Regions from separate parts of the Amedibacillus sp. YH-ame6 genome, predicted to be linked through region 1. Evidence: a T-box and tRNA genes for the amino acid it is inferred to sense, from the RefSeq annotation. Region 1 holds a T-box; the other holds one or more tRNA genes.
What was found. The T-box of region 1 lies ahead of trpS (tryptophan--tRNA ligase). A T-box ahead of a tRNA ligase gene usually reads a tRNA of that ligase, here a tRNA-Trp.
Positions count from the first base shown of each region.

Region 2: it encodes a tRNA-Trp, which carries the amino acid that the T-box ahead of trpS (tryptophan--tRNA ligase) is inferred to sense. The anticodon was not compared.

Region 1 is NZ_JBSPEZ010000018.1:61,723-66,162, reverse strand. Features, by position in the region: gene ACWG0P_RS11795 (glucose PTS transporter subunit IIA) at 1-1,199, opposite strand, end outside; gene spx (transcriptional regulator Spx) at 1,299-1,730, opposite strand; T-box leader at 1,861-2,052, shown strand; gene trpS (tryptophan--tRNA ligase) at 2,085-3,074, shown strand; gene ACWG0P_RS11780 (hypothetical protein) at 3,112-3,912, opposite strand; gene ACWG0P_RS11775 (ABC transporter ATP-binding protein) at 3,906-4,440, opposite strand, start outside.
Region 2 is NZ_JBSPEZ010000004.1:71,561-76,000, forward strand. Features, by position in the region: gene ACWG0P_RS04820 (ABC transporter ATP-binding protein) at 1-551, opposite strand, end outside; gene ACWG0P_RS04825 (hypothetical protein) at 526-1,254, opposite strand; gene ACWG0P_RS04830 (RNA polymerase sigma factor) at 1,241-1,792, opposite strand; gene ACWG0P_RS04835 (putative ABC transporter permease) at 1,951-2,493, shown strand; tRNA gene ACWG0P_RS04840 (tRNA-Trp) at 2,579-2,652, opposite strand; gene crcB (fluoride efflux transporter CrcB) at 2,732-3,100, opposite strand; gene ACWG0P_RS04850 (YjjG family noncanonical pyrimidine nucleotidase) at 3,184-3,876, shown strand; gene ACWG0P_RS04855 (hypothetical protein) at 3,882-4,028, shown strand.

The DNA of each region.
Region 1 (4,440 bases):
GCCAAATACCAACTTGTCTTATCATTCCCTTGTAAAACTCCAAACACAATAAAATCCAACAGTCCACCCGAGAACGTAAGTCCAATCGTGATATTCAATATTTGTGCCACCATATAAGCACTTCCCACAAAGATGACATGTATCACATACAAAATAGGCGCAGAGAATAAAAACATAAATTCTACAGGTTCCGTAATTCCTGTTAACACGCTTGTCAAACATGCCGTTAAAAGGAAACTTCCCACAATTTTTTTATATTCTTTCTTACAACAGCGATACATTGCCAAACCAGCTCCTGGCAACCCAAAGATCATAAACAGAAACTCTCCCGTAAAATAACGAGTTGCATCTGCACTAAAATGTATGGTATTAGGATCCGCTAATTGCGCAAAGAAAATATTTTGTCCTCCATAAATCATCGTTCCATTTACTTCCATTGATCCACCAACAACCGTTTGCCAGAAAGGCAAATAGAATACATGGTGTAACCCAAATGGATTTAATATACGCTTAATACAACCAAACACAAAAGTTCCAATATACCCTGACTGCGTTATAAAGTCCCCTGCTGAAAATATCATATTTTGAAAGAACGGCCAAATATAATACATCAAGAAACCCACAAACAAATATACAACTGCAGATATAATAGGTACAAAGCGCGTACCTTCAAAAAACGATAATACACTTGGTAGCTCGATGCGATAGAAACGATTATGTAAATACGCAACCCCTAAACCAACAAGAATGCCACCAAACACTCCCATTTCTAAAGATTGAATCCCACATACAAAATTGATTGTCCCATCCACTACATCACTTGCTATCTTACCATCCACGATTCTTCCATCCGCAACCAACATTCCATTGATGGTCGTATGCATTACTAAAAAGGCTACGATTGCGGAAAGTGTCGCAATCTCTCGCTCTTTTTTTGCCATACCCAAGGCAACCGAAGCTGCGAATATAATCGGTAGATTATTAAATATTGTACTACCTACTTTTGTTGTCACCTGTAACACATCATGCAAAAACATCCCCTGCCCTAAAATTCCTTCTAAATGCAGTGATGCAATGGTTGCTTCATTTGTCAAACAACTACCCAATCCCAAGAAAAGTCCAGCAATGGGCAATAAGGCAATAGGCAACATAAAGCTACGTCCAACACGTTGCATGATCCCAAATAAATTAGATTTCATAAGCTCTCCCATATCTCAATGATAATTATTACATTTGAACATTGTATCGTCAATCGTTTTGTTGCACAAAAAGAAAAGCAGTATGCTATACACACTACTTTATGCTTCTTCTCTTACTTTACCACAAATTGGATAATTTGCACAACTTGGATTACATGCTTTTTCCGCCATAATTCTAAGGCTCGGTGGAATAAAGGCTGTGATTTCATCATCATCATAACCCACAACAAAACTTTTTTCATTGATCATAATTGGTCTTTTTAAAATACTTGGATTCTTCTGAATCAAATCCACTAATTCTTTCACGGATAAATCGTCCAAATCTTTGTTTAATTCTTGAAATACTTTGGAACGTGTAGATATGATATCTTCCGTACCATTTTCGCTTCTCTGTAAGAGATATTTAATCTCCTCTTCTTTTAATAGAGTCGTAAAAATATTTTTCTCAACGAACTTCATATCGTTGTCTTTGAGCCATTGTTTTGCTTTTCGACAGCTTGCACATCCTGGTGATGTATATAAGATAATCATCTATATCTGCCTCCTTTTGGTTTCACCCCTCTATTATATAGTATAGTGTTTTTTATGGAAAGCGAAATTTCAAGTTTTTTGTTTTCCTCTTGCCAAGTATTCGTTGTGATAGTATGATAATACTGTTAATACATATGCAATGAAAAAGTAAGAGTAGAATGTTATGGATGCTAAGTAGAGAACTGATGGTTGGTGAAAGTCAGTACACCTAATATTTGAAGTGGAACTTTCGAGCATACTCATCCGAGCGGAAACTCACCGTTATGAGAAGTGGCTTCACATGAAGCAAGTTGGGTGGTACCACGCTATATGCGTCCCTACAGGGTACTTTTTTTATTTTATAGGAGGATATTTATGAAACGAATGCTGAGTGGCATTAAGCCAACAGGAAGATTAACATTGGGAAATTATATTGGAGCCATCCGTAATTTTGTGGAGTACCAAGAAGATTATGAAATGTACGTATTCATCGCCAATATGCATGCTATTACCGTTCCTCAAGAACGTGCAGAACTAAAACAAAATACAAAGGATTTAATTGCTTTATATCTAGCTGCGGGTTTAGACCCAAACAAAGCGACCATCTTTTTACAAAGTGATTTACCTCAACATGCAGAATTGGGTTGGATTATGACGTGCAATTCCTATATCGGAGAAATGCAGAGAATGACGCAATACAAAGATAAAACCGCAAAAGGTGAAACTGGTATCACTGCCGGTTTGTTTACTTATCCAGCTTTAATGGCAGCCGATATTCTATTATATGATGCGGATTATGTACCCGTGGGACTTGACCAAAAACAACATGTAGAACTTACAAGAGATTTGGCAGAACGTTTCAATCATCGTTATGGAGATACCTTCGCAATCCCTGAACCATTGGTAGCTAAAGTAGGAGCGAAAATCTATTCCCTCCAAAACCCAACAAAAAAGATGTCAAAATCAGAAGACAACCCAAAAGGTACCATTGATTTATTAGATGAACCTGCAGTTGCTCGTAAAAAGGTTATGTCTGCAGTTACGGATTCTTTAGGAGTTGTGAAATATGATGTGGAACAACAACCTGGAATTTCCAATCTTCTTATGATTCTTTCTTCCTTAACAGGAGAAGAAATAGAATCCATTGTTAAACGTTATGAAGGAAAAGGCTATGGAGATTTCAAGAAAGAAGTTGGTGAAGCCGTATTTAACTTCCTTACTGATTTACAAAAGAAATACAAAGACATCCTAAGTAGTGGTACGTTAGAAAAAGTAATTACCGAGGGAAACGACAAAGCTCGAGCAATTGCGCAAAAGAAACTTATGAAAGTAAAGAAGAAAGTTGGATTTCAATTGTTCAACTAAAGCAAATGGAGGATGTCCTAAGACAACCTCCATTTTTTTATTCAAGATTTAATTTGCGATTCGCAAGAACCACAGATAGAACATGGAATACTACCATAGATATAACGGTAAGAATCGTTGAGGATATAAATATCAATTCTACATATTGCCATACATCCGACAATAATGGATTAGAGGTATTCATGATATCCATCAATTCTGGATCAATCCAAATATCAACTCCTAGCATAATAATACTCAATATGCTTTGAATAACATAGATAATGATAGCAGCTACAATCGAAAACAAGATTTTATTCGTATTTTGCGTTTGTCCTATCATCATAGACGTAAATGCCATTTGAACATAAGAAATATAGCTAATGGCAAGCATCGCAATAATCCAAATGAGTGCCTTTGTACTATCTACTCCATTTATTGCGAACACTTCACTTATTTGATCTAAGAAAGATTTAACCCCTCCTTGATAGAAGGCAAGGAATACACCAAGGATTACTACTGCTGTCGCAATCACCATAAACACAACAGATGTAAGTTCCTTAGATAAAATGATTTGATTTCTTGTGACTGGAAGAGTGTGTGTTAAATACCCTTCATCTTTCAATACATTAAAGTAAAATTGTTTGATTGCTACGATCAATGTCCAAACAACAACCGCAATCAGCGCAAATATACACATCGTAACCATAAAAGAATAGACAACTGATACCACAGGAAATGCATCTACTACATATTTCATCCCGCGTGTTGCTAATGCAAATCCTAACGCAATCAAATACATTGGCAACAAACTTTTTCCTTGAGACTTTATATCATACTTTAATAATTTCCCTAACATCTGAATTCCTCCCTAAAAATTTCATCAATAGATTTCCCACTCGCATTACGCAATTCATCCGCAGATGTATTCTTCACAATTTCACCTTTGGAAATAAATACAACATCATCCAAGATCCGTTCAATATCCGCAATTAAATGTGTAGATATTAAGATTGATGCATCTTCGTTGAAGTTTGCTAAAATGGTATCCAAGATATAATCACGAGCAGCTGGGTCAACACCCCCAATTGGCTCATCAAGAATATACAACTGTGCATTTCTACTCATTACCATAATCAACTGTACTTTTTCTTTTGTACCTTTTGACATCGTCTTTAATCGATCATTTTCATCGATTTCAAAGTCTGCCAACAACTTATGTGCTTTTTGTTCATTAAAGTCTTCATAGAAGTCTGCGAAATAAGCAATCAGTTCTTTAACTTTCATATTGAAACTCAAATAGCTTCTCTCTGGTAAATATGAAATTACTTTCTTACTATTCACTCCTGGTTTTTCACCATTGATTAACACATTACCAGTCGTTGGA
Region 2 (4,440 bases), on a different contig from region 1:
ACGATACAATCTTGTGATAAAGAAGCAATCAAATTACGGAAAATAATACGTTCTTTTGGATCTAAACCAGCCGTTGGTTCATCTAAAATCAACACTTTTGGCTCATTTAATAATGCTTGTGCTATACCAACTCTTCTTAGCATCCCACCAGATAACTTCTTCATTTTTGTATTTCTTTTTTCTACTAAATTTAACGTCTTTAAAAGCTCTTCTATTCTTTGTTTACCATAATCCTTAGATAGATTTTTAACAATGCTCATATATTCTAAGAACTCATACACGCTATAATGAGGATAATATCCAAAGTGTTGTGGCATATAACCGATATTAGCTGCGTAAATATCGTATTGTGCCATAGCGTCGATTTCATCGAACATAATCGTTCCATTATCTTTTGGCAATAACCCACAAATAATTCGCATTAAGGTTGTTTTGCCAGAACCATTGGCACCTAATAAACCATGCACTCCTTCTTGTAAAGATAAATTGATATCGCATACCACTGAAGTCTTCTTAAATGCTTTATTAATATGTTCCAAAAGTAATTCCATACGTATTACCTCCTTGTTTTTTTGTTTTTAGATACAGTTGATACATACTTATTAGGTATATAAAAATGATAATTGTGAGAATGAGAAAAGATATAGTACTTGTTATTTGAAGCAAAGAGAATGTTTTTACAAATATAAAATAGATACCATAGAGAACTATATACAGGACAAGTGCTGAATAATAACCTTTTATAATTGGTAAGAGATATATCATTGCGATTTGTAACGCATACAAAGGAACGAGGAAGCATAAAATTCCTTGCGTTAAAGTAATTTGTTGATGAACCATTGGAAGCATCATCAGGATGAGAAAAAGAATACATTCCATACATGCGATACTTGCATTTTTCATTAGGAGACAACGTCCAGGGTGTAAGTATGCACTGGAGAGTAATTCTGTGGTGTGATAGAATGCATTTTTATAAAATTCATATAGCGCGAATAACCCTAGTGAGAAAAAGTAGATGGATACATAAATTAAAATGAATGTTCGATGAAATCCAGAGAACAGTAAAGTCAATAAAAAGCCAATTAACGCAAAGGATGCATACATTCGTATATCCATCATTATATAACGAGTGAATAATAAAAGTAGGCTTGTGTTTTGTTTTTGTAGGATGTGAGATTGTTCTTGTTTACACAATTGAATGGTTGTTTCTAAATGCAGTTCATCAATCGAAATCATTTTTTTATGGTTTATCATATGCGTCACCTTCTTTCCATAATTTAGATAATCGTTTTAATGCGGCAGTATGTCTTGTTTTAATAGTAGAAAGGGGAAGTTGATAGCTATCCGCAATTTCCTTAAATGTCATTTGATGAAAATACTTTAATAGGAGAACATCTTGGTGTTCTTCTTTTAGTCCTTTGATATAGTACATAAGTTCTTCGTTTTGTATTTGATTTAAAATACTTTCGTGTACACTACTGTTATCACTAAGCTCATATGCTTTATCTTCTATATCTACACTTTGTTCACGCTTCATCTTACGAAAATGATCATGGCATAGATTACTTGTAATGCGATAAAGATAATGTAATGTCTTTCCTTCACAATGGTATAAAGGGAGTTGGCGAACAAAACGAAGGAATACTTCTTGTGTAATATCTTTCGCAATGTCATCACCTTGTAGCTTACGATAGGCAAAGCTATAAATAGGAGGGTATAGTTCACGAATAAAGGAATCAAGTGTACGTTGATCGCCTTTTTTTATTTTGTTAATGATCATCTGTTCTTTCATAGCTACCTCCTATCTATATAACGAATCGTATGGGAATAAAGTTTTACTTAATGCAGAATTTTTTAAATAACACATCATGATAAATTATACAGATTTAACAAATGTAAAAATAAACCTGTTATAATGTAACACAAATAATGCTTAAGGGAGGAACTAAAATGATTGAACATTTTATAGGAAAATCTAAAGAATTTATCCACGCACGTTTAATTGTTCTAATTTTCATTTTCTTTATAGGATGTGTTAGTGGTTGGATTTATGAAGAAATATTTTATTATGTTAGTGAGAATTGGATAGGAAATCGGGGTTTTATGTACGGCCCATATTTACCTGTTTATGGTGTCGGGGCTGTACTTATGGCTTTATTATTACATAAATATAAAAAATATCCTTGGATTGTATTTATTATGGGAATGTTGATAACAGGAATCGTAGAATATATTACAGGATGGGGTATGTGGCAAATATGGAAACATCGTTGGTGGGATTATACTGGATTGTTTATGAACATTGATGGTTTTGTTTGTTTGCGTTCAGTATTCACATTTGCGCTTGGTGGGTTAGCTCTAATTTATGTTGTGGAACCTCTGGAGGAATACATAGTCTCTCGTATGAAACAGAAGACTGCATGGTTTATTTGCATAATAGGAATTTCTATTATGTTAATAGATTTTATAATCACAATATTCACGCGATATTGATGGTTTTTGGTATGTTATCCTTCTTTATACATTTGTAGCATAAGAAAACGTTGTCAATTTTTTTGACAACGTTTTATGTATTTCATGGCAGGGGTAGAGAGGATCGAACTCCCATCAGCGGTTTTGGAGACCGTTATATTACCATTGTACTATACCCCTAGTTTTTACTGCCCTATTATAGTATCATAGAAAAAAAAGATTGGCAATAAAAAATCACGAAAATAAACGATTTATAGCACTAAGCAAATAAGGTTTTAGAAATGCTCTTTCCAAGCAGTACACCTACAATACAAAAGACAACACTAACCACTGCATAACTGCCACCAGCAAAATAGCGATGCTTTTCAAAAAGCTGAACTGCTTCTAAAGAAAAGGTTGAAAAAGTAGTGAATCCACCACAAACTCCGGTCTTTAAAAACAATAAGAGATCTTCATTGCTCGTATGTTCTTCACTGAACCCAACAATGCATCCAATCATAATAGCACCTAAGATATTGATGAACAATGTAAGGAAAGGAAATTCGCTTTTTAATGGGAACATGCTAATGCCATAACGCATTATAGCGCCAATTGCTCCACCCAATCCAACAAATAACAAGCCTTTCATGTGTATCACCTCGTTTATAATATTACCATAGTTTCTTTACGTTTTATAAGAAAACCGTTATAATACAAAAGAAAGAGGTAATTATGAAACAATATACAACAATATTATTCGATGCAGATGGCACATTATTAGATTTTGATGCGGCAGAATATCATGCGTTGATACATACATTTGAAGCGTATGGATATCCTTATAATGAGAGTATTCGTAATCGCTATTTAGAGATTAATAAAGAACTATGGAACGCTTATGAAGCAGGAGAAATAAGTCGAAAAGAAGTGATTTATTCTAGATTTGGAAAACTCTTTCAAGAAGTAGGGATACAGGATGATGGCATTCAGTTTGAAGATGATTATCAAAATCGTTTAGCACATGGTCATGAAATGATGGAGTATGCTATGGAAGTAGTCCAAGCACTTTATCAAGAATATGACTTATATATAGCCAGTAATGGAGTTAGTGCTACACAATATCAAAGATTGGATGAGAGTGGGTTACGACCTTACTTCAAAGATGTCTTTGTATCAGAAGAAATAGGATATCAAAAACCAGACCTGGCTTATTTTGATACGTGTTTTAGGCGTATTGGTGAAGTTGATAAACATAACGTGTTGATAATCGGCGATTCCTTATCAAGTGATATCCAAGGAGGTATCAACGCTGGTATTGATACGTGTTGGTATCATCCAAGACAAGATGTAAAAGAAATAATATTAAACAGCACTTATGAGATTACCGATTTAAGGGAACTCTATAAAATATTAGGAAAGGAATGATGGATATGAGCGAACAAAAGAAAGTAGATACAAAAGCATTATTAGAGAGAAGTCGTCAAGCAAAAAGCAAACCACAATCTAAGATGTTAGAGAAGAAATTAGGTAGAAAGAAGAATACAGATAAATTTGGGAAAGTTAACTTCAATGGGTAAATAAAAGAACACATTATCCTAAAATGTACCCTGTAAAATGGACAGTATGAAAAAAGACATACTGACTCTGTTTTATAGGGTACATTTTATTTTGGGTATTTCCATTTTTCATTAATTTTCTCTTGTATCTCTAGAGGGAAATAACAATCAACAAATTTCATTTCAAAACCACAACCACATAATAGAGGGTCATTACCAGCATAAGTTTTTTCATAAAGGAACCCAGAAGAGCGTATTTAGTTAGGGAAAATAAGAAAGTGATAAGTTGGATTATGTAGGTTTACAAAAAAGATAGGAACAATGGAAATAAGGCTCTTACCAGGTTTCAATTTGTAAAATAGATACAAATCGATTAAATTAGAAGATAATTTAGATGGAAATCATTTATCATTGATTATCTTTTTCTATTTAT